DNA from 2 places in the Lysobacter sp. 1R34A genome. Region 2 is predicted to be linked to the other one. Evidence: predicted binding sites of a transcription regulator. Region 2 holds the regulator's gene; the other holds the start of a gene.
The links. The regulator sigma-54, encoded in region 2, starts transcription at its own class of promoters, with help from an activator protein. The targets are predictions, from matches to a motif close to TGGCACGNGCNTTGC.

Region 1 (14,814 bases), on a different contig from region 2:
ACGGATGAGCGACGAGGTCAGCACCGTCCGGCCTTCGCCTGCACCCGCCGCCGGCACCCAGCGCCCCGCCCGCACGACGTGGGGGTTCGTGCGGGACGGAGCGCAGGGCTTGGGACAGGGCGCTGCCGCCATCAGAAGTTCCAGCGCACCCGCACGCCGTAGCTGCGCGCATCGTTGAGGAAGCGGGTGTTGACGCCGGAACCGACCAGGGCCTTCTGCGACACGTCCTTGTTGGTCAGGTTGCTGCCCCAGACTTCGACGCGCCAGGCCCCGTCGAGCGTGGTGAAGCCGGCGCCGGCGTTGATCTGGGTGAAGCCCTTCTGCTCGTCCGGGAAGCCCGCGGTCGCCGAGTCCTCGATGCGGTCGACGGTGCCGGCGGTGTCGCGCAGGAACACCACCTCGCGGTCGTTGTACTGGGTCAGGAAGAACGAGGAGCGATACGCGGCCAGCACTTGCCAGTCGAAGGTGCCGCGCGAGAACTCGATGGCCTGTTGCAGACGCGCGTTGAAGGTGTACTTCGAGGACAGCGGCAGGTCGTTGCCGGACAGGTCGATCTGCGAGGTGATGCCGCCGTTGCCGAAGTCCTGGCTGCGCACGTCGGCGACCATGCCTTCCTTGATCTCGGTCTCCAGGTACAGCGCGTTGAGGTCGAGGGTGAAGCCGCCGCCGAAGCGGAGCCGGCTCTCGGCCTCGATGCCGTACAGCTCGGACTTGCCGACGTTGCGGTTGACCAGGGCGAAACCGGTGGCTTCGCCGTCCGGATTGAAAGCGATCACGCTGAGGTCCTGGAAGACCTGGTCGTCGTAGTCGTAGTAGAAGCCGCTGACGTTGAAGGTCGAGGTGCGGCCGAGGAACTCGAACGAGTTCTTCGAGCCGATCTCGAACGCGGTCAGTTTCTCCGGCTTGTAGGTTTCGGGAATCACGTTGACGTCGAAGCTGTCGTTGAAGCCGCCGGCCTTGTGCCCGGTGGAGACGGTCGCGTACAGCAGGTTGCGTTCGCTGAGGTCGTACTCGAAGCCCAGGCGCCAGTCGATGAAGTCGAAGGCGCTGGAGCCGTGCTGCGCCGACGGCACGCCGAGCGCGATGAAGCTGTGCTGGCCGTTGGCCGGGCAGTTGACGGTGTTGCCGCCGGTGTCGGGACGGTCGACGCAGGTGCCGTTCGGGCGGCTGCCGTCGACGATTCCGGCCAGTTGCTGCTGCATGGTGTCGCGCGCGCCGGCCTGCAGCACGCCCTGCAGCAGGAAGCGGGCGAGGTCGGCATTGCTGGTCAGGCCGGTCACGTCGAACGAAGGCCGGTCGAGCAGGGTCGGCTTGAAGCCTTCGGTGCCGAGGCGGGTCTGGAACACGCCGCCGTCGCCGCCCAGGCCGATGGTCCAGTTGCCGCCGATGCCGTCGCGCGACTTGCGCTCGTCGGTGTAGCGCACGCCGCCCTTGACGCGCAGGCGTTCGTTGACGTCGAAGGTGCCGTCGCCGAAAGCCGCCCAGGATTTGCCGTCCACGTCGGGCATGGTGAATTCGGTGCCCGAGTAGAACGCGCCCTTGTCGGCGAGAGCGAAGAAACCGACCTGCTGCTTTTCGTGGAAGTAGAAACCGCCGGTGGTCCAGCGGAAGCGCGCGTCGTCGTCGGACGACAGGCGCAATTCGTGGGTCTGCGATTGCGAACGCGCTTGCAGGTAGTTGGTGCCGAAGTTGTCGTAGTCGATGCCGCCCCAGGTCGCCGGCTCGCCCGGCGGACGCGCGCGCAGGTCGCGCCCCGGCCAGGTGTTGCCGTCGGCGGCGGCGTTGATCTGGAAATAGTCGACGTCGCGGTAGCTGCCGTTGTACTCCAGGGCGACGCCGCCGAAGTCGTAGCGCACCGTGCCCTGGAAGCCCCACAGCTTGTTGTCGACCTTGCCCTGCACGCCGCGGTAGATCACCTCGCGCATGTCGATGTCTTCGGAGGTATAGCCCTCCTCGGCGGCGCGGAACAGGCCGGCGCCGGGATAGCCGGTGCCGAGCTCGCGGCCGACATCGAGCATCGCGAACACCGACAGCTTGTCGTCGGGCTCGTACAGGAACGACAGGCGTCCGGCGCTGTCGTCCTGGATGCCGGCCGGGTCGAGGTGCTGCCACAGGCCGACGTTCTTGAAGCCGGCGTTCTTCTCGATGTGATAACCGGCGAAACGCAGCGCGGCGTATTCGCCGAGCGGGAAGTTGAGCGCGGTCTCGTAACCCTTCTGGTCGCGGTTGCCGACTTCGCCCTGCACGTAGCCGCTGAACTGCCCGCCGAGTTCGGGCTTCTTGGTGACGATGTTGAGGGTGCCGGCGAGCGCGTTGCGGCCGCGCAAGGTGCCTTGCGGACCCTTGTTGATCTCGACCCGTTCCAGGTCGTAGAACATGCCGCCGAGGCCGCGCGGACGCGGGATGTAGGCGCCGTTGACGTGCGGCGCGGCGCCCGGGTCGCCGAGCTCGGTGTTGTTGGACGAGCCGACGCCGCGAATGAAGACTTCGGTCGCGCCTTCCTGGTTGGCGATGCTCAGGCCGGGCACAGCGACCTGCATCTGGCGCAGCTCGTTATTGATGCCGAGCCCGCGCAGATCGTCCTGCGACAAGGCCTGCGCGGTGCCGGCGTACTTCTGCAGGCTTTGCTCGCGGCGTTCGACGGTGACGATCACCGAATCCAGGTCGGTGGCTTCCTTGCCCGATGCGGCGGGCGCCTCGGCGGGCGACGACGCGGTGTCCTGGGCGGCGGCATGGCCGGCCATCAGCGCGGCGAAGATCGCAAAACTCAAGGTCGAACCGCGGACACGCTGGTGCATAGGCAGGTTCATCAGGACATCCCCTCCCCGGGGCCGGCTGCGAGCCGATCGTTGTTGTGTGTGGTGTGAGCGCGCGCCGCGAAGTCGGACCGGCGGCAGTGCGGAAAGCTTGTAGCGCGGCCATGACAGCGCTGTCAACTTGAGGACAGAATGCGGCGATGCAACATGGTTGCGACGCTCGATCGACGCTCGTGCCGATGCCGGGACGACTGTCTAGCGGGAGCGTGATGCGGATCACGCGCAACGCGCGTTCACCGGCACGTAAGCGGTTTCAATGCGCGCGCCGCCGTTGCCGGCGTGCAACCAAAGTCGGGGGCGCAGGCGACGACGCCGATGGCACTCGACGTTCGTTGCGCGGCGCCGGGTGCGCACCGGTTTGCGCAATGCATCACGCGTTCGCGCACGCCGCGTCGACGCCCTCGCCGCTCGCCTCCGGCGAGACGCGCCGACGAAGAACCCCGGCCGAAGCCGGGGTTCCGGGCGTGCCTTGCGAACGATGGACCCGACTACGGCATCGCGTCGGTCGCGGCGTCGGCATTGACGATGCCGGTGCCGATCAACTGCGGCGGCACCGGCGGCACCGGGAACGGACGCGCGGTGGACTTGATCAGGCGTTCGATCACCGCCGGCGATTCGTCCGGCGCGGGCTTGGACTGCATCAACGCCACCACCCCGGCCACGAACGGCGCCGCCATTGAGGTGCCGTTGTAGTTGGCGTAGCTGGCTGCGCCCGGGGTGGTGGTGCCGTTGTTGAGCGTGGACAGAATGCCCACGCCCGGCGCCGCCACGTCGACCACCGATGTGGTGCCCCAGTTGGAGAAGCTGGCCTTGCCGCCGGCCGAAGTGCTGGCGCCGACGGTGATCACGTTAAGGCAGCTGGCCGGCTGGAAGTTCGCCGCGTTGGCGTTGCTGTTGCCGGCCGCGACCACCACGGTCACCCCGCGCGACACCGCGCCGTTGATCGCGTTCTGGAAGGTCGAGCTGCAGGTGCCGCTGCCGCCGAGGCTGAGGTTGATCACCACCGCCTTGTTGGCGCCGACCGCGGGCACGCCGGCGACGGTGCCGCCCGAGGCCCAGGTGATCGCATCGGCGATGTCGACCAGGGTGCCGCCGCACTTGCCGAGCGCGCGCGCGGTCAGCACCTTGGAACGGAACGCGGTGCCGGCGACGCCGACCGCGTTGTTGGTGACCGCCGCGGCGATGCCGGTGACGTGGGTGCCGTGCCAGCTCGACGGATTGGTGCCGCACCAGTCGCCGGGGTCGGCCGGGTTGCTGTCGCGGGCGTTGCCGTCGTTGGCGGTGGCGACGTTGGTGATGAAGTCGTAGCCGGCCGGCGAGGTCAGGTTGGCGGCGAGATCGGGATGCGCGGTGATGCCGGTGTCGATCACCGCGATGATCTTGCCCTGGCCCTGATAGCCGTTGTCCCAGGCGGTGTTGGCGCGAATGCCGCCGGCGACGCCGTGCAGGCCGTATTGCGAGGGGTAGCTCGGGTCGTTCGGGGTCAGGATCGGCTGGAAGATCGAGTTGGGCTCGACGTATTCGACGTCCGGATTGGCCGCGATCCGCTGCATCAGCGTGGTCGCTTCGACCACGTCGAGCGGACGGCTGACTTCGATCAGTTCGGCGCCGGTCGAGACCGGACCGGCGTGCTTGACGCTCAGGTCCTTGCGGCCGAGCACGGCGACGGCCGTGCTGAGTTCGCGCTGGAAGTCGAGCGCTTTCGGCGTGCCCGACTTGTAGGCGACGACGAAACCGGCGACCGGCCGGTCGGGATCGAGACTGCTGAGGTTGACGCGGTCGGCGGCTAACGCCGGCGCGGCGAGGAGGATGGAAACGGTGGCGACCGCCAGCGCATGCCGGCGCAGGGTGGAGACTGATGGCTGAGACATTGCGAAACTCCCGTGAGGTTTCGTAGGCCGCGGTATGCGGCGGAACCGTCCTGGTTCTCTCTCGCGATCGACTGTTTCGAGGACTGCGGTCTTGCGCGAGCGCGTCCGGACGTGGCGCGGACACAGCGCTATGTCCGCGCTAGGCAGCCTAGGCACTGACGCCGGACGCGCAATACGCAAATGCATCTGCATCACAGCGCATTCGTGAACGAGCGGGATGGATATGGGATTCGAACGCGATGTCGCGCGGAGACTGAACGAATGCGCTGCACCTGCGCCGTTCGCGCCTACGCTCGAACTGCGACGACAGGCGTGAAAATCCTGACTGGCTATTTTTTCGCCATTGGAAAATTGCAACCGAGAGTGGCGCGCCTAGGCCCGCCGGCCGATGCGCCGGCAGAAGTTAGCCGCTTACGACGCATCGCCCAGGCGGCCGCGGTCGCGCCGCCGGCACGCTCGCGGCGCCGGCGTCGCGGCCACGGCAACGGCCAATGTCTCGTCGGCTTACTCCATGTAGACCGCTTCGACGTTATGGCCGTCGGGGTCGAGCAGGAACGCGGCGTAATAGCCGGCGCCGTAATCCTCGCGCAGCCCGGCGCCGCCGTTGTCGCGGCCGCCGGCCTTGACGCCTTCGCGATGGAAGCCGTCGACGGCGGCGCGGCTGCCGGCGCGGAATGCGACATGCGCACCGCCGCGCGCATCGCCGTCGGGATACAGCCACAGTGCCGGCGCGTCCTTCGGGCCGAGCCCGGCGCCGCTGTCGTCGCTGGAGCCGACGACGTGGCCGAGCGGCTTCAATGCGGCACGGTAGAACTTCAGGCTGGCGGCGAGATCGCGTACCTTCAAACCGACGTGGTCGTACATGAGGGAACCTCCTCGAAAGGGAGGTCAGCTTGCCGGGCCGCGGCCGATGCGTTCTTGGAAAATCTTGCGGTCGCCGCGCGCGGCCTGGCGGAAGCGGCGCGGCGAGACCCCGGCGGCCCGATGGAAGCTGCGGCTGAAGTTGGACAAGTCGGCGAAGCCGCTGTCGTAAGCGACCTCGGTAATCGGCCGCTGCGGGTCGGCCAGCAAGGATGCGGCGCGGCGCAGGCGCGCACGCAGCAGGTATTGATGCGGAGTGACCCCGAGCGCATCGGCGAACAGGCGCAGGAAATGGAAGGCGCTGATCCCGGCGATGCGCGCGCCGTCGTCGAGGCCGACCGCGCGATGCGCGTTCGCGTCCAGCCACATCGCCGCCTCGACCGCGCGGCGCCGATCGGCGGCGCGCGGCCGCAGGCGTTTGCCAGCCGCACCATCGACGGTGTCGACGCAACGCCGCGCCAACAGCAGGCCGACCTCATCGACGCCGAGATCGCTGCGCCCCTCCGCCGCGGCCTGGGCGAGTTCGCCCCAGACCATCAGTTCCGGCAACGGCGGCACGCCGCCGGCGCGCCACAACGCGCTGTTCGCGCCGAGTTCGTCGACGAGCGCCGGCGACAGATGAAACGACAGGCATTCGTCGCCGCAGCCGTGGTGTTCGTGGGTACACAGGAACTCGTCGCCGGCACGGCCGACCAACACGCTGCCGGCGACCAGTTCGTAGGCCTCGCCGCGCACGCGATAGCCGAAGCTGCCGCGGCGCACGTAGGAAATGCAGTGGCTGCGGTGACGCTCGACGAAGGGCGCATCCCGCGGCCCCGCCCCGCAGCGGTAGTCGACCGCGTGGAGCGATGCGCCTTCGCTGAGCGGAATGATCTGCATGCCGCCGATGCTAGGCCCGGGCGGCAGCGCTGGCAATGACCGGGTTGCGCGCTTTGGCAGTGTGGAGAGGAGTGAGAAGCGAGGAGTGAGAACGAGGCTCGAGGGGGCGGGCGGGATCAGGCGGGGTCGGCGCCAATACCGTATCGCTTCGGGGCGTCGCCTAGACCAACAGCCCACTCGTTCCTAGTTCCTGCCTACTCTTTGCTCGCCTTGCCTACTCACTCCTCCCCACTCACTCCTGTTTACTCTCCCTCACACAACCCTCAACTCTCGTAAGCCGACTCGCCATGAGTCGTGATATCCAGGCCTTCGCGTTCGGATTCCTCCGGCACGCGCAGACCGACCACGAGCCTCACGATCGCGAAGGCGACCACCGAGACCACGCCCGACCAGACCACGGTGATGCCGACGCTCAGGGCCTGCACGCCCAGCTGCTCGGCGATGCTGTCGTTGCCGGCACCGAGGCCGAAGCCGCCGAGCGTGGGCGAGCTGAACACGCCGGTCAGCAAGGCGCCGATGATGCCGCCGAGGCCATGCACGCCGAATACGTCGAGGGCGTCGTCGGCGCGCAACAGGCGCTTGAGGCCGTGCACGCCCCACACGCACAAGGCGCCGGCGATCGCGCCGATCGCGATCGCGCCGAACGGACCGACCGTGCCGCAGGCCGGGGTGATCGCGACCAGGCCGGCGACCACGCCCGAAGCGCCGCCGAGCATCGACGGCTTGCCCTTGATCACCTTCTCCACCAGGCTCCAGGCCAGCGCCGCCGCGGCCGTCGCCAGCAAGGTGTTGAGGAAGGCCAGCGCCGCGCCGGCGGTGGCTTCGAGGTTGGAGCCGGCATTGAAGCCGAACCAGCCCACCCACAGCAGCGACGCGCCGATCATGGTGAAGGTGACGTTGTGCGGCTTGATCGCCTCGCGCCCGTAGCCCACCCGCTTGCCGACGAAGTAGGCGCCGACCAGGCCGGCGATGCCGGCGTTGATATGCACCACCGTGCCGCCGGCGAAGTCGATCGCGCCCTTGGCGAACAGATAGCCGTCGGGCCCGTACCAGACCATGTGCGCGATCGGCAGGTAGGCGAAGGTGAACCAGATCGCCGAGAACAGCAGCACCGCCGAGAACTTGATGCGCTCGGCGAAGGCGCCGACGATCAGCGCGCCGGTGATGCCGGCGAAGGTCGACTGGAAGGCGATGAAGACGTACTCCGGCAGGGACACGCCGGCGGTGAAGGTGGCCGCGAGCGAGGCCTTGTCGACGCCCTTGAGGAACAGTTTGTCGAAGGTGCCGATGAAGGCGTTGCCGCCGCCGAACGCCAGCGAGTAACCGTAAGTCACCCACAGCAGTACGATCAGCGAGAACACCGCCAGCACCTGCATCAACACCGACAGGACGTTCTTGGAGCGCACCAAGCCGCCGTAGAACAGGGCCAGGCCCGGCACCGTCATCAGCAGCACCAGCAGGGTCGAGGTCAGCATCCAGGCGACGTCGCCCTTGTCGACCACCGGCGCGGCCGCGGCGGCGGTTTCCTGCGCCCGCGCGGCGCCGGCCGACAACAACGCCAACACCGGTGCGGCGGCCAGGGCCATGGGGCTTGCGATCCGCTCGCGCGAGCGGGATTCGATCATCGTGTGGTTCATTTCGTTTCTCGCGTGGAGGGTCACAGGGCGTCGTCGTCGAGTTCGCCGGTGCGGATGCGCACCGTGTTCTCGACCGGCAGGACGATGATTTTTCCGTCGCCGACCTTGCCGGTGCGGGCGGCGTTCTGGATCGATTCCAGGGCCGCGTCGAGCAGACTGTCGGGGACGGCGCACTCGATCTTGAGTTTGGGCAGGAAATCGACGACGTACTCGGCGCCGCGGTACAGCTCGGTGTGGCCCTTCTGGCGTCCGAAGCCTTTGACTTCGGTGACGGTGATGCCCGACACGCCGACTTCGGTCAGCGCTTCGCGCACCTCGTCGAGCTTGAACGGGCGGATGATGGCAATGATCAGTTTCATCTCGCGGCTCCGTGGTGGTTCGTGTGCGGTCGTGCGCCGGGCGTGCTCAGAACGCCTTGGTCACGGTCAGGGTGAAAGCGTCGTCGGCGAGGAAGTTGCCGTGGGCGTTGGTGTAGTAAGCCTCTTCGGCATCGGTGCCGCTGTAGGCGGCCGCGACCGAGAAACCGCTGTCGAAGCTCTTGGTCACGCCCACTTTCCAGTCGGCGTACTCGAAATCCTTGTTGTGCTCGATCCACTGCTTGCCGCCGTGTACGTTGAGCGTCCAGCTCGGCTGGAAGGTCCAGTTGAGGTTGGCGTCGAGGTAGCCGCTGCCGTCGGAATCGGCATAGCCGAACAGGTCGGTCACGGCATGGGAGTACTTGAGCCCGACCGACACGGTCTGAGACGGCGCCAGGGTGCCGCCGAGGTAGATCTCGGTAGTGTCGGGGCTGTTGAAGCCGCTCGGGTAGTCGCCGGGGTAGTAATAGGTCAGCACGCCGACGTCGTAGGAGAACAGCTCGCCGGCCTTGCCGCGGTAGCCCACGTAGCCGTCGAGTTCGAGGCTGTTGGAGATGTCGTCGCCGATCACGACGGTGTCGGACAGCCAACTGACGTTGCTGCCCCAGGCGCCGGCGTAGAAACCGCTGTCGTGCGCGTATTCGATGCCCCCCTGCAAGGCGGGGTTCTGGTTGGTCTGCGACACCCCACGGAACAGGTAGTCGCTGGTCAGGCTCACCGAGCCCGAGGTTCCGGCGTGTGCAGTCGTGGCCGCGAGTGCGGCGAACGCGAGCGCGGTGGCAAGCGCGGCTTGGACTCGTGTGGTCTTGGCTCGTGCGGTCTTGGATCGCGCGTACTTGGCTCGCGCGGTCTTGCCGGTGGCGCCGGCGCTTTCGGTTTTGCTATCTAACGACATGACGCAGGCTCCTCATAAGCGGTGGCCCCTCCCCGGTCATTGCTTCGTTGCGTTCCGGCCGCGTCGACGCCTTCGTCGTGCTCGGGCCGGAGATGGACGCGCGGTCGGACTCTGCGGTCCGCGCCTGCGTCGAATGGCTGTCCTCCTGTGGTGGGTCGGGTCCGCGGCGGCGCGCGTCGATCGGTCGCGGCTCGATGGCTGCGTACTCGTCGTGCTGTGTGCGATGCCGCGGTCGAGGGTTTCGGTGGTAAGGGGCTTTGCGTTTCGTGTCCTGCGTTTGTTGCGGCAAGCCGCTCCCGCGACGTCGGCCATGGCCGATATCGGACGGATGGAGGCGAGTGGCGTCGCCCGGGTGGGTGCTCTTCCCTGAAAGCGACACGGCCCGGAGCGTTAGCCCCGGGCCGTGTGCTGGTTTACTGCATCTCGCGCATCGCCTGCGCGCGCCGCCGCGCGTCATCCCGCCGCGCCGCATCGAAGCGGCGCGGGCGATCGGGATAACGCTTGGCTGGCGCGAGGATGGATGCGTTCATGGCGATCAGACGGCGTAATACATCTGGTATTCGAGCGGGCGAGCCGGGCGCTTTCCGGAATGCGTTGAAGCGCATTCCGGCCCGGTGAGCGCCCGGTCCGCAAGGACCGGGCCGGACACCTGCCGATCCGAAGACCCGATGTACATATGCGGCAATCTCCTTAGACGGCGTAGTACATCTGGTATTCGAGCGGGTGAGTCGCAGCGCGGAACTTGGTCACTTCCTGCATCTTCAGCGCGATGTAGCTGTCGATGAAGTCGTCGGTGAACACACCGCCGGCCTTGAGGAAGTCGCGGTCCTTGTCGAGCGCTTCGAGCGCCTGGTCGAGCGAGTGGCACACGGTCGGAATGCCCTTCTCCTCTTCCGGCGGCAGGTCGTAGAGGTCCTTGTCGCTCGGCGCGCCCGGGTCGATCTGGTTCTTGATGCCGTCCAGGCCGGCCATCATCAGCGCGGCGAAGGTCAGGTAGCCCGACTGGATCGGGTCGGGGAAGCGCATCTCGATGCGGCGCGCCTTCGGGTTGGCGACGTAGGGAATGCGGCAGCTGGCCGAGCGGTTGCGGGCCGAATAGGCCAGCATCACCGGCGCTTCATAGCCCGGCACCAGGCGCTTGTAGCTGTTGGTGCCCGAGTTGGTGAAGGCGTTGATCGCGCGCGCGTGCTTGAACACGCCACCGATGTACCACAGCGCCATCTGCGACAGGCCGCCGTAGCCGTCGCCGCTGAACAGGTTGACGCCGCCCTTGGCGAAGGACTGGTGCACGTGCATGCCGCTGCCGTTGTCGCCGACGATCGGCTTGGGCATGAAGGTCGCGGTCTTGCCGTTGCGGTGGGCGACGTTCTTGATGATGTACTTCATCGTCAACAGCTCGTCGGCCTTGGCTACCAGCGAGTTGAACTTGGTGCCGATCTCGCACTGGCCGGCGTTGGCGACTTCGTGGTGGTGCACTTCGACTTCGATGCCGACCTGCTCGAGGGTCTTGCACATCTCGGCGCGGATGTCGTGCAGCGAGTCGAGCGGGGCGACCGGGAAGTAACCGCCCTTCACGCCCGGACGGTAGCCGCTGTTGCCGCCTTCGTATTCCTTGCCCGAGTTCCAGGCGGCTTCTTCCGAATCGATGTGGAAGAAGGTGTGGCCCATCTCATTGGCGTAACGGACCGAGTCGAAGATGAAGAACTCGGGTTCCGGACCGAAGAAGGCCTGGTCGGCGACGCCGCTGGACTTCAGGTAGGCCTCGGCGCGCTTGGCGACGCCGCGCGGATCGCGCGAGTAGGCCTGCATGGTCGCCGGGTCGAGGATGTCGCAGGTCAGCACGACGGTCGGATCGGCGGTGAACGGGTCCAGGAACGCGGTCGAAGGATCCGGCAGCAGGATCATGTCCGACTCGTTGATGCCCTTCCAGCCGCTGATCGAGGAGCCGTCGAACATTTTGCCGTCTTCGAACAGCGAAGGCTCGACGATCGACTTCGGGAAGGTCACGTGGTGCTGCACGCCACGCATGTCGGTGAAACGCAGGTCGACGAATTCGACCTTGTGATCCTTGATGAGCTTTTCGACCTGTTCGAGAGACATGTTCGTTCCGGGAAAGGGGAGTCGGGAGTAAGAGTCGTGCAACGCGAGGGCATTGACGCCGCCTGCCTGACAGGGAAGCAAGCGTCGTGCCAACTTTCAACTCCCTCTAAGCCCATGAAATAAAAAAGAATCGTGGATCTGTCGCGATCGGGACGCACCATATGAAGGCGCGAAACCGGGCATTCGCACCAAGTTAGTGCAACACGCTTTCCGTTATTCTGGCGCGCCGCCGCGAACCCCCGATCGCGGCGGCGCGCTCCGCCTCTCCGCCCCCGACCAAGACCCCCGCCCCTAATGACCGACCTGCTCGCCGCCCTGCTCCTCGGCATCATCGAAGGCATCACCGAATTCCTGCCGATCTCCAGCACCGGACATCTGCTGATCGCGCAACACTGGCTCGGACACCGCTCCGACCTGTTCAACATCTCGATCCAGGCCGGCGCGATCCTCGCCGTGGTGGTCATCTACTGGCGCCGGCTGTGGACGCTCGCGACCGGCTTCGCCGAGCGCGACAACCGCGACTACCTGTACAAGCTCGCCGTCGCCTTCGGAGTGACCGCGGTGCTCGGCATCGCGGTCAAGAAGGCCGGCTTCAGCCTGCCCGACCAGGTCCTGCCGATCGCCTGGGCGCTGGTGCTCGGCGGCGTATGGATGATCGCGGCCGAGCATTTCGCCGCCAAGCGCGCCGCCGCGCTCGGCGAACGCAGCGAGATCACCTGGACCGTCGCGACCCTGGTCGGCATCGCCCAGGTCGTCGCCGGCGTGTTCCCGGGCACCTCGCGTTCGGGTGCGACGATCTTCATCGCCCTGCTAGCCGGCACCACCAGCCGCGCCGCGGCGACCGAGTTCACCTTCCTGGTCGGCATCCCGACGATGTTCGCGGCCAGCGGCTACGAGCTGCTCGGCGTGCTCGGCACCCCGGCCGCCGCCAACGAAGACTGGAACGCGCTCGGGGTAGCCTTCGTCGCATCGGCCGTGACCGCCTTCATCGCGGTAAAGTGGCTGTTGCGCTATATCCAGACCCACCGTTTCACCGCGTTCGCGATCTACCGCTTCGTGTTCGGCGCAGCGCTGTTGCTGCTGATGCCGTCCGGCAGTTGAATGAGATCGCCCAGCTGACCGCACCGCCTCACCGGCAGGAGCCGCCGCCATGAACGAAGCCGATCGCGCCGCCGAACAGGAATTGCTCGACTACGCCCAGTTGTCCGGGCCCGAGCGCTACGCCGCCTTCGTCGCGGCGGTCGCGCGCACCGGGCAGCTGTGGGTCGCCGAATCCGGCGAGTTCGTGCTGACCCTGTTCGACGACGACGGCCAGGAGCTGTTGCCGGTGTGGCCTTCGACCGGTACCGCGCGCGCCGCCCTGGCGGCCGCGCCGAACCTCAAGGGCTATGCGCCGGTGCTGCGCGAGCTGGAAGCCTGGCGCGCGAAGGCCGCGCCGGCGCTGACCGAAGCCGGCCTCGGCGTCGGCGTGTTTCCGAACACGACGATGCAGTGCGCGGTAGTCACCCCGGCGGAACTGCTGGGGCATATCGACGCCGTGCTCGCCGACGAAAGCGAGCAAGAAGACGACAGCGACGGCGGCCTCGACCTGGAGCGCGCCCAGCGCGAGCTGGCGCAGAAGTTCGCCAAACCCAAAGGCTGAACCCCGAACCGCGCGCCGGCGCGTTCGACTGGGACGCCTATCGCTGATCGACAAGGAGTGTCGCGCCATGAATCGATTGTTCTGCCTCGCATTGGCGGCCGCATTGCTGACGACGATCTCGCTGGGCTCGGTGGCCGCCAGCCGGCAGTCCGCGCCGGCTTACTCGCTGCCTCAGACCCAGGCCGGTTTGCTGCGCGCCTTCGACTGGTACCCGTTGGAGGCCACCGACGCGTGGGGCCGCCGCGTCGGCGCGCTGCGCGGAGCGCGTCATCGTGGTTTGCATGCGCGCTACCAAGACGGCGTATTCGAATTGAAAGGAGCCTGCAACACGGTCGGCGGCCGCTACAAGCTGGATGGCAAACGACTGCTGCGCGACGACCAGGGCGCAATCCAGACCACCGCCGGTTGCAGGCGCGACGCCGCGATGGACACCGCCTTCTTCCGCCTGGCCACCGTCAACACGCAATTCGCGATCGTCGCCGAGGGCGACACGCACAAGCTGCTGATCACCCACGACGACGGCGCACGCATCAGCCTGGTCGGCGTGCCGACCGCGCAGACGCGCTACGGCAGCCCCGGCACCCCACTCGAATTGGAGATCGACGACGAGCGCCGCTGTCCGCCGCCGTCGAGGCGTCGCGAGCGCTGCCTGCATGTGCGGCAGGTTCGCAGCGAAGGGGCGAACCGCATTCCGGTCGGCGACTGGCACTGGCAGCGCGACCCGATCGAAGGCTATCGCCATGAAGCCTGCTTCCGCTCGACCTTGCGGGTGCGGCGCTTCGACATCGTCGATGCGCACGGCGTGCCCGGCGTGGTTTACGTCAAGGAGTATCGCGACGCCCAGGCCCGCATCCAACCCGAGACCCCGGCTTGCGCGTCGGTCGATCCACGCGGCGATTGACGATCGCATCCGCCTTGCGGCCCAACCGGTTCGCTTCTCGTCCCCGCCTTTGGTCGGTGGCGACCGGCTACCGCTGCAAGTTCTGCTCGCCACCGCCGCCGGCGGCCGCGCGCTGCCGGCGCCCCTGGATGCCGGAGCCGGGCGAGGCGCACAGCAGCGCGGGTGGACCGTCGCTCAATGACCGGCCTGCCCGACCCGCGGCTGAACGCGGCCAACCCCATGGCCCGCGCGCGGCCGTTGATCCTGTCTTCGCAGCCAACATTGGATCATCCCGCCCCATGACTATCACCCGCCCCCTCGTTTTGTCCGCCGCCGCGCTGTCGCTCGCCCTGCTCGCCGCCTGCGCCGCGCCTTCCCACAGCACCGGCAACGGCGACACCGCCAAGCCCACCCAGGACAGCGCCGCGCCGGCCGATGCCGCGCCGGCGACTTCCGCCATCGACCTGGGCGGCTACAAGTGGAAACTCGACTCGGCCACCGACAGCGCCGGCAAGCCGATCGCCGCGCTGCAGCGCGAGGGCAAGTACGGCCTGCAGCTGAGTTTCGTCAAGGACCGCCTCGGCGTGTCGGGCGGCTGCAACCATGTCGGCGCGATGTACGCGCTCAAGGGCGACCGCATCGAGGTCAAGCAGTTCCAGACCACCTTGATGGCCTGCCAGGACCAGCGCCTGATGCAGATGGACAGCGAGATCGCCAGGCAGCTCGAAGGCAACGCGAAATTCGCCATCGAAGGCCAGGCGCCGCAGCCGCGCCTGCTGTTGACGACCGCTTCGGGTAGCAAGCTGAGCCTCAGTGGCGAACCGACCGCGGAAACCCGCTACGGCAGCGCAGGCACCACGATGTTCTTCGAAGTCGA
Region 2 (14,814 bases):
CGGACCAAGCGCTGGCCGCCGTCGAGATACGTCGTGAACAAACGGCAGAACGCGGCGAGGTGTTCGCGCGGCGGACGCGCCGCCGGCGGCAGATCGGCGTAATGGCGTTCGATCCAGGCCGCGGCGGCCTGGGCGTCGTGGGCATAGGCATGGGCGGCGTCGAAGCCGATGAAGCCGCGCCGGATTCCCTCGGCCATCCACTTCAGCAGGGCATAGCTGCGCGCCTGCAGGTCCACGGCCTGTTCGATGTCTGCTTCCTGCAACATGCGGCGATCTTAGCCGGCGGCTGCGGCAGTGCCGCCGCCGCTCGTCCGGGTACGAACGGTCGCGCTCGGTGCCCGGCAAGGACTGGCAATCAGGACTCGGGGATCAGCGCTGGCGAATCGGCGCTGGCGAATCAGGACTAGCGAATCGGGACTAGCGAATCGGGACTAGCGAATCGGGACTAGCGAATCGGGGCTAGCGAATCAAGATCAGCGTCGCCAGGCCGAGGAAGCTCAGGAAGCCCATCACGTCGGTGAGGGTGGTCAGCATCACGCCGCCGGCGAGGGCCGGGTCGAAGCCGAGCCGCTTGAGCGTGATCGGCACCAGCACGCCGCCCGCGGCGGCGGTCAGCAGGTTGATGGTCAGGGCGGCGCCGATCACCAGCGACAGGCCGGGCTGGCGGAACCACGCCAGTACGATCAGGCCCAGGCCCACGCCGAGCACGAGGCCGTTGATCAGCGCGACCATCAATTCCTTGCGCAGCAGCACGCCGACGTTGGAGGCGCCGATCTGGCCGAGGGCCAGACCGCGGATCATCAACGCGAGCACCTGGGTGCCGGCGTTGCCGCCCATGCCGGCAACGATCGGCATCAGCGCCGCCAGGGCGACCAGCTTGGCGATGCTGTCCTCGAACTGGCCGACCACGCTGGCGGCGAGGAAGGCCGTGCACAGATTGATCGACAGCCAGATCAGGCGGCGCCGGAACGCGCGCCGCACCGGACTGAACAAGTCTTCGTCCTCGTCCAGGCCGGCCGCGCTCAAGGCCTGGTGTTCGGCCTGTTCGCGGATGATGTCGACCACGTCGTCGATGGTGATGCGGCCGAGCAGGATGTTGTTGTCGTCGACAACCGGGGCGCTGATCCAGTCGTGGTCGGAGAATTGGCGGGCGACCTCGGCGGCGGTCTCGCCGACGTCGATCGCCGGCTGTTCGTCGTCGATCAGCTTGTTGATCGCGGTGCCGGGCTCGTGGGTGAGCAGGGCGGCCAGGGCGATGCGGCCGAGGTATTGATGACGGCGGCTGACCACGTACAGGTGGTCGGTGTGTTCGGGCAGTTCCCCGCGCAGGCGCAGGTAGCGCAGCACCACGTCGATGGTGGTGTCGGCGCGCACCGTCACCACGTCCGGGTTCATCAGGCGGCCGGCGGTGTCTTCCGGATACGACAGGACCTGTTCGAGCCGCTCGCGGTTCTCGCGGTCCATCGACTTGAGCACTTCGTCGATGACGGTGTCGGGCAGGTCTTCGACCAGATCGGCGAGGTCGTCGATGTCGAGGTCTTCGACCGCGGCGACGATCTCGTCGGTGTCCATGTCCGCGAGCAGGCTTTCGCGCACTTCCTCGCCGACGTGGACCAGCACTTCGCCGTCGTCTTCCGGGTCGACCAGGCCCCACACCACCACGCGCTTGCCCGGAGGCAGCGACTCGAGCAGGTTGCCGATCTCGGCCGGGGACAGGGTGTTGACCAGGCGCCGCACCGGCCCCAGACGACCGCTGTCGAGCGCGTCGGAAAGCAGGCGCAGCTGACGTGCGGTTTTGTCGTGGCGGACGGCTTCGGCCATACGGTACTTCCTGGCGGGTGACGGACGCGGCCACGAAGCCGGCGAGGGTCAGATGTTCATGCGGCGATTATCGCCCCTGCAGCTTACAAAGCCCAGCTTTCACGTTCGCGTCGGAAGACAGCGTGATCGGTCCGCCCGGATGAACGACGCGACGTACCGGGCCGGGGCAGCGCGGACCGAGGCCGCGCTCAAGCGCGCAGCCAGGCCTCGATGCCGGCGCGGTCGCGCGCCCGCAAGAGTGCCGGCGCGCGCTTGCGCAGCACGCCGAGGTCGAGGCCGCGGATCGCGCGGCGCAGCTCGAGCAGGGTCGCCGGGTGCAGGCTGAACTCCTCCAGCCCCAGCGCGAGCAGCAAGGGGGCGAAGTTCGCGTCGCCGGCCATTTCGCCGCATACCGCGACCGGCTTGCCGCGCGCCTGGGCCAGGCGGATCACGTCGCGGATCACCTTCAGCACCGCCGGATGCAGCGGCGTGTACAGCTCGCTCAGCGCCTCGTTGTTGCGGTCGACCGCGAGCAGGTACTGGACCAGGTCGTTGGTGCCGATCGACAGGAAATCGATGGTGTTGATGTAGCCTGGCAGGGCGATCGCCGCGGCCGGCACTTCGATCATCGCCCCGAGCGGCACCTGATCGGCGATCTCATGGCCCTGCCGGCGCAGGTCGGCGGCGACCCGGTTCAACAGCCCGCGCACGGTGCGCATTTCTTCGGCCGAGCTGACCATCGGCACCAGAATCCGCACCGGGCCGTAGCCGGAGGCGCGCAGGATCGCGCGCAACTGGGTCTCGAGCAGGCCCTCGCGGGCCAGCGACAGGCGCACGCCGCGCACGCCGAGCGCCGGGTTGGGTTCGTCGCGCAGGGCCAGGCCGGTCTTGTCGGCCTTGTCGGCGCCGAGGTCGAGGGTGCGGATGGTGACCATGCGCCCGGTCATGCCGAGCACGACGTCGCGATAGACGCGGAACTGTTCGTCTTCGTCGGGCAGTTCGTTGCGCTGCAGGAACAGGAATTCGGTGCGGTACAGGCCGACGCCGGCGGCGCCGAGCGAATGCGCCTCGGCCACGTCCTCGCGCGATTCGGCGTTGGCGTACAGCTTTATGTCGACCCCGTCGAGGGTGCGGGTCGGCTCGCGGCGCAGGCGGTGCAACTGCTTGCGTTCGCGGGCGAGCTCGCGGGTGCGCACGCGGTGGCTGCGCAGGTCCTCGGCGTTGGGTTCGAGAATGACCGTGCCGGTGGCGCCGTCGACGACCAGGGCGTCGCCGTCGTTGATCTTGAGCAGCGCCTGGGCGGTGCCGACCACGAGCGGTAGATGCAGGCTGCGGGCGAGGATGGCGCTGTGCGACAGGGTGCTGCCGGCGGCGGTGACGATCGCCATCACCCCCTGGGCCTGCAACTGCGCCAGCTCGGCCGGGGCGACGTTGTCGGTGACCAGGATCTCGCCGGCTACCCCGGAGGTATCGTGGTCGCGCCGGTGCAGCGCGGCGTGGATGCGCCCGATCACCTGGTCGATGTCGTCGACGCGGCTGCGGAAGTAGGCGTCGTCCATGGCCTCGAACACCGAGGCGATGCGGTCGCGCTGCAGGCGCAGGGCGTAGTCGGCGGCGTAGTGGCCGCTGCGGATCAGCTCGTCGAGGCCGTGCAGCAGCTCCGGGTCGTCGAGCAACAGGGTGTGCAGATCGAGGAATTCGCCGACCTCGTGCGCGAGCGCGCCGTGCAGCCGGTCGCGCAGGGTGTGCATTTCGTTGCGCACGGTGTCGATGGCGACGTGCAGGCGGGCCAGCTCGGCCTCGACCTGGTCGTGGCCGATGCGTTCCTCGGCGACTTCCAGCGCATGCGGCAAGCGGACGCGGGCACGGCCGAGCGCGCTGCCGCGCGAGGCACCATGACCCTGGAATTCCTGCCTCATGCGCGCCTCCGGCTCAGCTGTCTTCGTCGAAGCGACGATCGAACAGGGCGATCACCGCGTCGGCGGCGTTGGTTTCGTCCTCGCCCTCGACGCGCAGTTTGACGTGGGTGCCCTGGCCGGCGGCGAGCAGCATCACCCCCATGATGCTCTTGGCGTTGACCTCGCGGCCCTTGGCGGTGAGCGTGGCGTTGCTGCGGAAGGCCGACAGCACCTGGACCAGCTTGGCGGTGGCGCGGGCGTGCAGGCCGAGTCGGTTGGAAACAGTCAGGTCGCGTTCGATCATGTCGGGGTCCTCAGGCAATGGTCTTACGCGTCGTTGCGAGTCGCGTCATGCGGTCAGGCGTCATCCAGGATCACACCGTTGCGGGCGCCGGCGGAGGCGACCGCGGGCAGTTGGTCCAGTTCCAGCTCCGAATAATTCATCACCCGCAGCAGCATCGGCAGATTCAGAGCCGACACTCGCCGTACCGGCGTACCCAGCCGCGACACGCGTGCGGCGAGGTTGCTCGGCGAAGCGCCGTACAGGTCGGTCAACACCAGCACGCCATCGCCGTCGTCGACGCGGCGCAGCGCCGCGCTCGCCAGCGGCAGCAGAGCGTCGGGGTCGGCGTCGAACGGGACCTCCAGCGCTTCGGTGCGCAACGGCAAGGGGTTGAGCAGGCGGTTGGCGACGGCGACCAAGGCGCTGCCGATACCGGAATGGGTGATGAGAAGGACGCCGACTGACATGCCGCCAACTTAACAGAGCGGAGTGACAAGCCGGAAGCGCCGAATGCGGCGGTCCGCGGACATGGCAGCGCAGGGCCCGGCCGAACGCCGGGGGGCGCGGGCAACTGTTTGATTCTGCGTTCGCGAATCGCCGTAGGTAGCGGGCGGTGGTGGGGCGGCGCCGCGTCGGAGCGGGCCGTCATTGCCGCAACGCCGCCCAAGCGATGAGAGGCAGCGGATCGAAGGCGCGCTGGCCAAAGCCCGGCGGACCGGGTTCACGAACGCAGCGGGCCGCGAAAACGACCCGCTGCATTACCGGTGATGCGGCGTCACTGCTTCGACGGGGCTTGGTCCGCGGTCGGCGGCGGGGGCGCGGTCGGGTCGGTCGGGGTCGGTTGCGGGTTCTGAACCGGCGGGGTGTCGGTAGGGGTATCGGTCGGCGGCGGCAGATTAGTCGCAGGCAAGTCCGAGGATGGAGCGTCGGCCGGCGGAGCAGTGTCCGTGGCCGGTGCGGGCGCCGGTCCCGGATCGGTCGTGGCCGGGGCCGGCCCGCTCGATTCCATCGGCGCCGGATCGGGTTTGTCGCAGCCGCTCAGCAGGCCGGCCGCAAGCATCACGCCCAAGGCCAGGCCCAGGCTGCGCGGGTGTGTCGGGGAAGTATTCATCGTGATCCTTGGCTGTCGGGAGGGAGGGGCGCGGCGGGCCAGAGGTTATTTGTCGCCGCTGCGCTTGCCATGGCCGGCCTGGTACTCGGCCAGCGACAGGGCGCCGTCGCCGTCGTGATCGTGCATGGCGAAATTGGCGGCGAGGCGCGCATCGAGCGCGGCTTCGTCGCGGCTGATCTTGCTGTCGCCGTTGCTGTCGAGGTCGGTGAAGTTCGCCGGAACGGTGGGATCGGCCGGGGGAGGCATCGGCGCCTGGCCGCGTTGATCGTTGACCGGCGGCTCGGTGCGCTGCATCGCCTCGCCCGGCGGCGCGGACTGTGCTTGGGCCATTACGGCCGGCGCCAGGGCGAGCGCGCCGACCGCAAGCAGCATCGGCGTGAGGCGGCGGATCGTGCTTTTCATGGCGTTGCTCCGTGGGAGGGACGCACCGGAGCGCTCGGCATCCGGCACAGGCCGAACCTAATGCGAGGCCTGCAAGCGTCGCGACACGGCAATGGGAAAATTTTGTAAGGATGCCAAGTCGGTCGACGGCGTGGCTCGGAACGGTTCAGATCGCTGCGATGGGCGCACTACGGATGGCTTGCTTGTCCGCCGCGCCCATTCGCGCCGACGACAGTGCCCCTATGCAGAGGGGCGGCGCCCGGCGGTGGTGAGAAGCCGCAGCGAAGACGAGTGGCGCGGGAGGATGCCGTTCGCGCGCGGTGGCCTGCCTGAGCAGCCCTCAACGCCTTAGCAAATCTCGACCGCTAAGAAAGCCGCATCGAGGCCGGACGAGCGTCGCGCAGCGAACTCAGTCGAGCTCGCGATGGTGCACGGCGACTTCGTTCCAGCCGCGGGTTCGGGCGTGTTCGGCCATGCGTTCGGCCAGGTAGACCGAGCGATGCCGGCCACCGGTGCAGCCGAAGGCGATGGTCGCGTAGCTGCGGGTGCTGTCGGCCTGCAAGCGCGGCAGCCAGGTGTCGAGGAACTGGCTGATCTGCTCGACGTAGAGGTTCACGTCGGCCTGCGCTTCCAGATAGTCGCGCACGCCGCCGTCTCGGCCCGACAAGGGCCGCAACGCCGGGTTCCAGTGCGGATTCGGCAGCCCGCGCGCATCGAACACGAAGTCGGCATCGGCCGGCACGCCGCGGCGGTAAGCGAAGGACTCGAACAGCAGCGACATGCCGGCGTCGCCGCCCATCGCGAATTCGGTGATGACGTGGCGGCGCAGCTGATGGACGTTGAGCTCGCTGGTGTCGACGATCGCATCGGCGATCTGGCGCAGCGGCTTGAGCACCTGGCGTTCGAGCGAGATCGCATCGGCCAGGGCCAGGCCGAACTGGCTCAGCGGATGGCGGCGCCGGGTGTCGGCGTAGCGCTTGAGCAGCACGCCGTCGCTGGATTCGAAGAACACCAGTCGCGGATCGGCGCCGAGCGCGCCGACCGCCGACAGCCATTCCGGGATGTTGGCCAGATCGCTATGGCGATTGCGCACGTCGATGCCGACCGCGAGCTTGGTCGGCATGCCTTCCTCGGCCTTGATCACGTTCTGCACGAACTGCGGCAGCAGTTCCGCCGGCAGGTTGTCGACGCAGTAGAAGCCCAGGTCCTCGAAGGTGTTCAGCGCCACCGACTTGCCCGAGCCGGACATGCCGCTGACGATGACCAGGGTGAAGGCGTTGCCCTCGCCGGACGCGGCGGGGTCGAAAGGGGAATTGCTCACGATTCGCCGCGCTCCAGGAAGTTGCTGTGCCGGGCGATGAAGGCCGCGGCCGGGTCCAGGCCTTTCATGCGCAGGCTGTGCAGCCGCGTCGCCGCTTCGGTCAGCACGGCGAGGTTGCGGCCGGGCATGACCGGCAGCGTGATCATCGGCACGTCGAGATCGAGCACGCGGCGGATGCCGGTGTCGCCGGTCAGGCGTTCGATTCCGGCCGGAACCGGTTCGCTCATCGGCTTGGTCAGGTGCACGATCAGGCGCAGGTATTTGTTGTTCTTGACCGCGGTGTCGCCGAACATCTGGCGGATGTTGAGCACGCCCAGGCCGCGCACTTCGAGCAGGTCCTGGAGCATGTCCGGGCAGGTGCCGTCGAGCACGTCGGGCGCGATCTGGGTGAATTCCGGGGCATCGTCGGCGACCAGGCGATGGCCGCGGGTGACCAGCTCCAGCGCGAGTTCGCTCTTGCCCGATCCGGATTCGCCGGTGATAAGCACACCGATCGAATAGATCTCCATGAACACCCCGTGCAGGGTGATCTGCGGGGCGAGCGCGCGCGCCAGGTGGTATTGCAGGTGATTGAGCAATTCGTGGCCGCGGCGCGGCGAAACCCACAGCGGGGTGTCGGTTTCCTCGGCGGCGATGCGCAGGTCCTCGGGGCAGGGCTGGTCCTTGCTGATGACCAGGGCCAGGGGCCGGAACTGGATGATCTTCTCGATCGTTTCCCAGCGCAGCCGCGAGTCCAGCCCGTCGAGCCAGGTCAGTTCCTCGGTGCCGAGGATCTGCACCTTGTTCGGATAGATCGCATTGAGGTAACCGGCCAGCGACGGGCGCCGCGCGACCGTGTTGACCGCCTCGACCAGGCGGCCGTCGCCGCGTTGGCCGGCCACCCAGCGCAGGGCGAGCCGCTCGCGCTGCTGTTCGAACAGTTCGCCTGCACGGATGCTCTTGCTCATGGGCGGAAGTTTACGAGCAAAGCGATGGCGGTGTCCGCATCGACGCGGAGCCGGCGGGACCGATGCGGCGTGAAGGCGGTCGGCCGGCGCGACGCCGGGTCGCTTGCTGATGGCGGCTCGAACCGGCGCTCGCCTCGACGTGTCTACGAGCGCAAGGCTCAGGCCGCGCTGCGGCGGCAATGATCGAGCAGGCGGTAACTCAGCTCGGCGACGGACGGCGCCGAACGCAATCGCTCGAGGAAGCCGCCGTCGGCGAAGCGTTCGGCGAGTTCGGCCAGCAACTGCAGATGCTGCTGGACGTGGTGCTCGGGAATGGCCATGGCCAGGACCAGGTCCACCGGGTGCCCGTCGATGGCGCCGAAATCGACCGGCTGGGCCAGCCTGAGAAAGGCGCCGCGGCTGTGTTCGAACAGGGGCGTGCGCGCATGCGGGATGGCGACGCCGTGGCCGATCGCGGTGCTGGCGAGCCGTTCGCGTTCGCCCAGGCTTGCGCGCAGGGCGAACGCAGTGGAGGGATTACCGTCGCAGAGCATGCGCGCGGCGACATCGAGCACGGTATTGCGATCGCCGGGTTCGACCAGGATCGCGACCCGTTCCGCACTCAATAATTCATAAAGCGGCATGACGGTGTGTCTGGATCGATGACCGGGCCCCGTAAATCGGGTTCAGCCGACGAATTCGCCGTTGCGTGCGAGGCTTTCGCCGCGGTGGTGGTCGACTTGCTTGCTCTTGTGCTTCATCAGCAGGCGGTCGAGCTTGTCGGCGAGCAGATCGATGGCGGCGTACATGTCGATGGCGGCGGCGTCGCAGTGCAGGGTGCGGCCGGCGATGAGCACGGTGGCCTCGGCGCGATGGTCGGGCTTGTCGAGACTGAGCTGGGTACGCACGTCGAAGGGTTGGTCGAAATGGCGCTGCAGACGGGCCAGCTTGGTTTCCACATAGTCACGCAGGGCTGCAGTGACTTCCAGTTGCTGGCCGTGGGTTTCGATACGCATCGGAGACCTCCTTCACGTCGCGGGAGAATGCAGACTGGGCTCCGGGCCGTCGGTCGTCGACGGCTCGGGGGCCTGTTTGACGCCCTGGCCGGGGCCAGGGATTCCAGCATCGCACGCTCAATTCCAGGTGCAAGTGGCCAGACCGCAACAATGGTCGTAGACCGGGCCTAAGTTGCTGATTCGTTGGGGAAATAAAATCGAAATCCTGCGGGTTTGCGGAATCTGGCGGGCTTACGCCATGCGCACGCGTTCCTGCGACGAGGGGATGCTCATCGCCTCGCGATACTTGGCCACGGTGCGGCGCGCGACCGGCACGCCGGTGGCCTTGAGGGTCTCGGCCAGGCGCGCGTCGGACAAGGGCTTGCGCGGGTTCTCGGCCTCGATCAGGCGCCGGATCATGGCCTGGATCGCGGTGCTGGAGGCCTCGCCGCCGGAGCCGGTGTCGATGCCGGAGGCGAAGAAGGCGCGCAGCGGCATGGTCCCGCGCGGAGTGCGCGCGTACTTGCGGGCGATCGCGCGCGAAACCGTGGATTCGTGCAGGCCGACTTCGTTGGCGACCTCGCGCAGGGTCAGCGGGCGCAGCGCGCTGTCGCCGAATTCGAGGAAACCGGCCTGTTGCTTGAGCAGGCAGCGCGCGACCTTGAGCAAGGTGTCGCCGCGCGCTTCCAGGCTCTTGAGCAGCCAGCGCGCTTCCTGCAGATGCCCGCGCAGATAGCTGGCGTCGGAGGCGCTGGCGTGGCGGATCATGCTTTCGTAGCCGCGATGGATCGAGATGCGCGGGCGCATCGCTTCCGACAGCGCGACCCGCCACAGGCCGTTCTGGCGCCAGATCACCACGTCCGGGGTAACGTAAGTGTCGGTGGAGATCGCGCCCATCTGCGCGCCGGGACGCGGGTCGAGCGAGCGCAGCAACTGCACCGCAGTCTCGACCTCGGCGATGTCGCGCTTGAGTTCGTTGGCCAGGCCGGCCGCGCCGATCCGCGGCAGGCGTTCGAGCGGTTCGCCGGCGATCACCAAAGCCAGGGCCTTGCCCGGGGTGTCGTCGGACAAGGTGCTGAGCTGCAGGCTCAGGCACTCGCTGAGCGAGCGCGCGCCGGAGCCGACCGGGTCGAAGCGCTGCACCTGGTGCAGCACGGTCGCGACTTCTTCTTCGCTGACCCCCATCGCCAGCGATTCGACGATCGCCGACAGGCTTTCGCGCAGATAGCCGTCGTCGTCGATCGCCTCGATCAGGGCCACGCCGATGCTGCGGTCGCGCTGCGACAGCGGGCTGAGGTGCAGTTGCCACAGCAGGTGATCGTGCAGGGTCTCGGCCTCGGCGACCTGTTCGGCCGCGGGCGAGTCTTCGTCGTGGTCGGAAGGGCCGACCCGTTCGTACCAGGTCTCGCCGTCGTCCATCGTCCATTCCGGCTCGACGGTCGGCGCTTCGGCGCCTTCCTCGACGCTCGGCGGCGCGCGCGGCTCGTCTTCGTTGACCGCGGACGGATCGGTCCAGTCGAGCAGCGGATTGCTCTCGATCGCGGTGGCCAGCTCGGCTTCCAGTTCGACAGCCGACAACTGCAGCAAGCGGATCGCCTGCCGCAGTTGCGGTGTCATCACCAGCTGTTGTCCGAGCGAGGCTTGGAGGCGAGGCTTCATCATCGATTGCTAACGCGACCTGAGATGGCTGTCGGCCCGGGCCGCGCGTCGTGGGCGTCGTCCGCGCCCGGTAACCGCAAGGTTACAGACGGAACTGTTCGCCCAGATAGACACGACGGACATCGGGATTGGCCAGCAGCGCGTCCGGAGCCCCCTGCGCGAGCACGCCACCGTCGTTCAGGATATACGCCCGGTCGCAAATGCCCAAGGTTTCACGGACGTTATGGTCCGTGATCAACACTCCGATGCCGCGATTCTTGAGATGGCGCACGATTCGCTGGATCTCGCCGACCGAAATCGGGTCGACGCCGGCGAAGGGTTCGTCCAGCAGCATCAGGCGCGGGCGGGCGGCCAGGGCGCGGGCGATTTCGACCCGGCGGCGCTCGCCGCCGGACAGGCTGGCGCCGAGCTGCTCGGCGACGTGGGTCACCTGCAGTTCCTCCATCAGGCTGGCCAGCTCGCGCTCGATGCCGGCGCGGTCGAGGTCGTCGCGCAGTTCCAGCACCAGTCGCAGATTGTCGGCGACGCTGAGCTTGCGGAACACCGAGGGTTCCTGCGGCAAATAGCCGACGCCGTACTTGGCGCGGGCGTACATCGGCTCGGCGGTGATGTCCTTGCCGTCGAGGACGATCTGGCCGGCATCGGCCGGGACCAGGCCGACGATCATGTAGAAGCAGGTGGTCTTGCCGGCGCCGTTGGGGCCGAGCAGGCCGACGACTTCGCCCGCATCCAGGGTCAGGCCGAAGTCGCGCACCACCTCGCGCGAGCGGTAGGCCTTGCGCAGGCCTTGCGCGACCAGCATCAGCCGCCTCCCTTGGCCGGCGCGGCGGTCTTGCTCTTGGGCTGCAGGCGCATGTTGACGCGGCCGCCGGTGCCGCCGCTCTCGACCTGGCCGGTCTTGGAGTTGTAGACGATGCGCTCGCTCTTGATGGTGTCGCCGTTCTTGTCGACGTAGGCGTTGCCGGTCAGGACGATGGTGTCCTTCGGCATGTCGTACTCGATCTTGTTGGCGCGGCCGTTGAACGGCGAACCGTCGTCGAGCTCCTGCTTCAGCGTCGCCTGCGAGCCGGTCAGGGTGACGAAGCTGATGTCGCCCGCGGCACGCTTGATGTCGGCCTTGGCGGCGTTGATGACCAACGTGCCCTGGACGATCTTGACGCCGCCGGTGAGCACGCAGGGGCCGGAATCGGTGCTGACCGAGCAGTTGCTGCTGTCGGCGCCGACGTCCATGGGCTGGTTGCGGTCCGAAGAGCGCGCGAGCGCGGCCGCCGGCGCCAGCAGAAGGGCGACCAGGCACAGCGCCGGCCAGTTAGCGGGCTTTCGCTTCATAGCGGACCTTGACGTTGGGAATGGTGACGTTCTTGGTTTCGAGATCGGCCTGCAATCCCGACCCGTTCATTATAGTGCCGGGCTGTATCAACCTCACCGGAACGGCCGAGGTGGCCTTGTTGGTGTCGGGGAACAGGTTCAGCTCCTCGGTGGCGATGTTGATCGGCTTGCCCTCGGCATTGGTGCTGTCGGCCTTCACCTGGCCGCGCAGGCGCACTTCGTCGCCCTCGGCGCTGACCCAGCCGCGCTGCGAGCGCACTTCCCAGGCCCCGCCGTTGCCGCCGGCCTTCGGCGGGATCAGGAACAGCGGGGTGGTGACGTCCAGGGTCTTCTCGTTCGGGTCGCGGGTCAGCTTCGGCGCGCGCAAGGTGAACGATTCCTTGCCCTGCTTGTTGAGCACGACCGCCTCGAACTGGTTGAGCACATAGTCCGGACGCGCCTCGGCGCGGCCGTCGCCGTCGTTCTTGTCGCGCTGCGACCACAACGCCCAGCCGCTCAACGCGGCGGCGGCCATCAGAATCAGGGTCAGCATGCCGCGCCAGCTCATCCGAGCGCACCGGTCAGTACGCGCTCGGCGTGGCCTTGCGCCCCGAGCAGCAGGTCGCACAGTTCGCGCGCCGCGCCTTCGCCGCCGCGCGCCACGGTGCGCCAGTGCACGCGCTCGCGCACCCACGGGTGGGCATTGCCGGGGGCGACCGACAGGCCGACGTGGGGCAGGATCTTGAGGTCGGCGAGGTCGTCGCCCATGAACGCGACCTGGTCCAGCGACAGCCCCAGGCCGGCGGCGATCTGCTGCACGCAGGCGAGCTTGTCGGCGACGTCGCCGTGAGCAGTGGCGCCGAGCTCGGCCGCGCGCTGGGCGGCGATGACGCCGCCGCGCGCGGTGACGAAATGCACGGCGATGCCGTATTTCCCCAGCAGCGACAGGCCCTGGCCGTCCTGGACATGGAAGCTCTTGAGCTCGCGCCCCTCGCTGTCGTAGGTCAGCCGGCCGTCGGTCAGGGTGCCGTCCACGTCGAAGCAGGCCAGCCGGATGCGGGCGGCGCGTTCGCGGACTTCAGCGGGATAATCGTTGAGGTGGCTGTAGGGCACAGGTTTGGCGCTCGGTATTTCGGGACTCGGGACTCGGGTTTCGGGACTCGACTCGAATTTCGGGAATTTGGAATTTGGCAGGAAAGCTCTGATGCTGTTGCGAGTCCCGAGTCCCGAGTCCCGAGTCCCGAGTCCCGGCTCTTAAACCACTCTCGCACGCAACAAGTCGTGAATATTGAGCGCGCCGACCACGCGGCGTTCAGTGTCCACGACCAGCAGGCCGCTGATCTTGTGGGTTTCCATCAGCTGCGCGGCTTCGACCGCGAGCGCGTCGGCGCCGATGGTCTTGGGCGAGCGGGTCATGACCTCGGCGATGCGGGTCGAACGCAGGTCCACGCCGGCGTCGTCGAGGGTGCGGCGCAAGTCGCCGTCGGTATACAGACCGATCAGGCAGCCGGCGTCGTCGACGATCGCGGTCATGCCCAGGCGCTTGCGGCTCATCTCGACCAGGGCTTCGCTGATGCTGGCATCGGCGTGGACCCGCGGCACTTCGTCGCCGGCGTGCATGATGTCGGTGATGTGCAGCAGCAGGCGCCGGCCGAGCGCGCCGGCCGGGTGGGAGCGGGCGAAATCGTCGGCGGTGAAGCCGCGCGCTTCGAGCAGGGCCACCGCGAGCGCGTCGCCCATCGCCAGCGAGGCGGTGGTGCTGGAGGTCGGCGCCAGGGCGAGCGGGCAGGCTTCGGCCGGCACGCTGACGTCGAGGTGGACGTCGGCTTCGCGCGCCAGGGTCGACTGCGGCCGGCCGGTCATCGCGATCAGACGGTTGCCCTGGCGCTTGAGCACCGGCAGCAGCATCAGCACCTCGTCGCTCTCGCCCGAGTAGGACAGGGCCAGGACCACGTCGGCGTCGGTGATCATGCCCAGATCGCCGTGGCCGGCTTCGCCCGGATGGACGTAGAACGCCGGGGTGCCGGTCGAGGCGAGGGTCGCGGCGATCTTGCGCGCGATGTGGCCGGACTTGCCCATGCCGGTGCAGACGACCCGGCCGCGCGCGGCCAGGACCAGGTTGCAGGCGGCGGTGAAATCGCCGTCGATGCGGGCCGCGACCGCGGCCAGCGCCTGGGCCTCGATCTCGAATACGCGGCGGCCGCTCTGGGCCAGGCCGGCCTGCGCCGCGGGCGACTGCAGGACGACGGGATCGAGGGCGGGGCGTGCGGAGCTGGTCATAGAGAGGCCGTTTCGAAGGTCGCCATTTCGGACCGGAGGGCTTTCCGCTAGGCTAATCCGTCAATTCTAAGCGGTTCGTCCGCCCAGCGCCGTCCCCGCGGCAGATCCCCTCCCGGCAGGATCCGCTCTGGGCAGCGGCCACCCCGTATTCAGCCGGCCTCCGGCCACGCAGCGCGCCTGCGTCGTCCGCTTGCCGCTTCATCCTTTTGGCCCGCATAACGGGCCGCGTCCTCCAGAGGCTCGAGTAGTGAACGCCGAAACCATCCGCACCCTGATCGAACAAGGCCTGCCCGGAGCGCAAGCGCAAGTGCGCGGCGACGACGGCGTCCACTTCGAGGCCACCGTGGTCGCCGAAGCCTTTCGCGGCAAGCTGCCGCTGGCGCGGCACCGCCTGGTCTATTCGACCCTGGGCGAGCGCATGGGCGGCGAAATCCACGCCCTGGCGCTGAAGACCCTGACGCCCGAAGAAGCGGGCAACCCGAAGTAAGCGGCCCGGGCAAGCGGCCCGGCCAAGCGGCCCGGGCAAGCAGCCGAGAATGCGCGGCCAGCCAAGCGGCTGCGCGGCGGGCGGCCGCCGCTGGGCCGGTGCCCGGCGGCACTTCACCGGGACCTCACCCGTCCCCGGCCGTCTGCTCTTACCATTACCGATTCTCCATTTCCCATACCCGGCTCCCTAAATGCAAAAAATCGTGGTCGAAGGCGGGCAGCCGCTCAATGGCGAAGTCCAGATTTCCGGCGCCAAGAACGCCGTGTTGCCGATCCTGTGCGCGACCTTGCTGGCCGATGCGCCGGTGACGATCCGCAACGTGCCGCAGCTGCACGACGTGCTGACCACCGCCAAGCTGCTCGGCG

Region 1: the regulator sigma-54 is predicted to act here: its motif matches at 11,493-11,507, upstream of glnA (type I glutamate--ammonia ligase).

The regions. Positions count from the first base shown of each region.
Region 1 covers NZ_JBPKJP010000048.1:12,567-27,380, forward strand. Annotated here, with positions in the region: gene ACSAMQ_RS12290 (TonB-dependent receptor) at 132-2,810, opposite strand; gene ACSAMQ_RS12295 (S8 family peptidase) at 3,305-4,687, opposite strand; gene ACSAMQ_RS12300 (VOC family protein) at 5,192-5,551, opposite strand; gene ACSAMQ_RS12305 (helix-turn-helix transcriptional regulator) at 5,576-6,427, opposite strand; gene ACSAMQ_RS12310 (ammonium transporter) at 6,691-8,013, opposite strand; gene ACSAMQ_RS12315 (P-II family nitrogen regulator) at 8,085-8,423, opposite strand; gene ACSAMQ_RS12320 (TorF family putative porin) at 8,470-9,315, opposite strand; gene glnA (type I glutamate--ammonia ligase) at 10,006-11,415, opposite strand; gene ACSAMQ_RS12330 (undecaprenyl-diphosphate phosphatase) at 11,710-12,516, shown strand; gene ACSAMQ_RS12335 (DUF2750 domain-containing protein) at 12,566-13,057, shown strand; gene ACSAMQ_RS12340 (hypothetical protein) at 13,125-13,958, shown strand; gene ACSAMQ_RS12345 (DUF4377 domain-containing protein) at 14,237-14,814, shown strand, end outside.
Region 2 covers NZ_JBPKJP010000006.1:49,960-64,773, forward strand. Annotated here, with positions in the region: gene ACSAMQ_RS03750 (hypothetical protein) at 1-266, opposite strand, end outside; gene mgtE (magnesium transporter) at 460-1,821, opposite strand; gene ptsP (phosphoenolpyruvate--protein phosphotransferase) at 2,010-3,719, opposite strand; gene ACSAMQ_RS03765 (HPr family phosphocarrier protein) at 3,733-4,002, opposite strand; gene ACSAMQ_RS03770 (PTS sugar transporter subunit IIA) at 4,056-4,448, opposite strand; gene ACSAMQ_RS03775 (hypothetical protein) at 5,138-5,494, opposite strand; gene rapZ (RNase adapter RapZ) at 5,883-6,794, opposite strand; gene hprK (HPr(Ser) kinase/phosphatase) at 6,791-7,741, opposite strand; gene ACSAMQ_RS03790 (PTS sugar transporter subunit IIA) at 7,900-8,364, opposite strand; gene hpf (ribosome hibernation-promoting factor, HPF/YfiA family) at 8,407-8,736, opposite strand; gene ACSAMQ_RS03800 (RNA polymerase factor sigma-54) at 8,968-10,377, opposite strand; gene lptB (LPS export ABC transporter ATP-binding protein) at 10,457-11,176, opposite strand; gene lptA (lipopolysaccharide transport periplasmic protein LptA) at 11,176-11,703, opposite strand; gene lptC (LPS export ABC transporter periplasmic protein LptC) at 11,684-12,235, opposite strand; gene ACSAMQ_RS03820 (KdsC family phosphatase) at 12,247-12,795, opposite strand; gene ACSAMQ_RS03825 (KpsF/GutQ family sugar-phosphate isomerase) at 12,937-13,962, opposite strand; gene ACSAMQ_RS03830 (BolA family protein) at 14,210-14,449, shown strand; gene murA (UDP-N-acetylglucosamine 1-carboxyvinyltransferase) at 14,640-14,814, shown strand, end outside.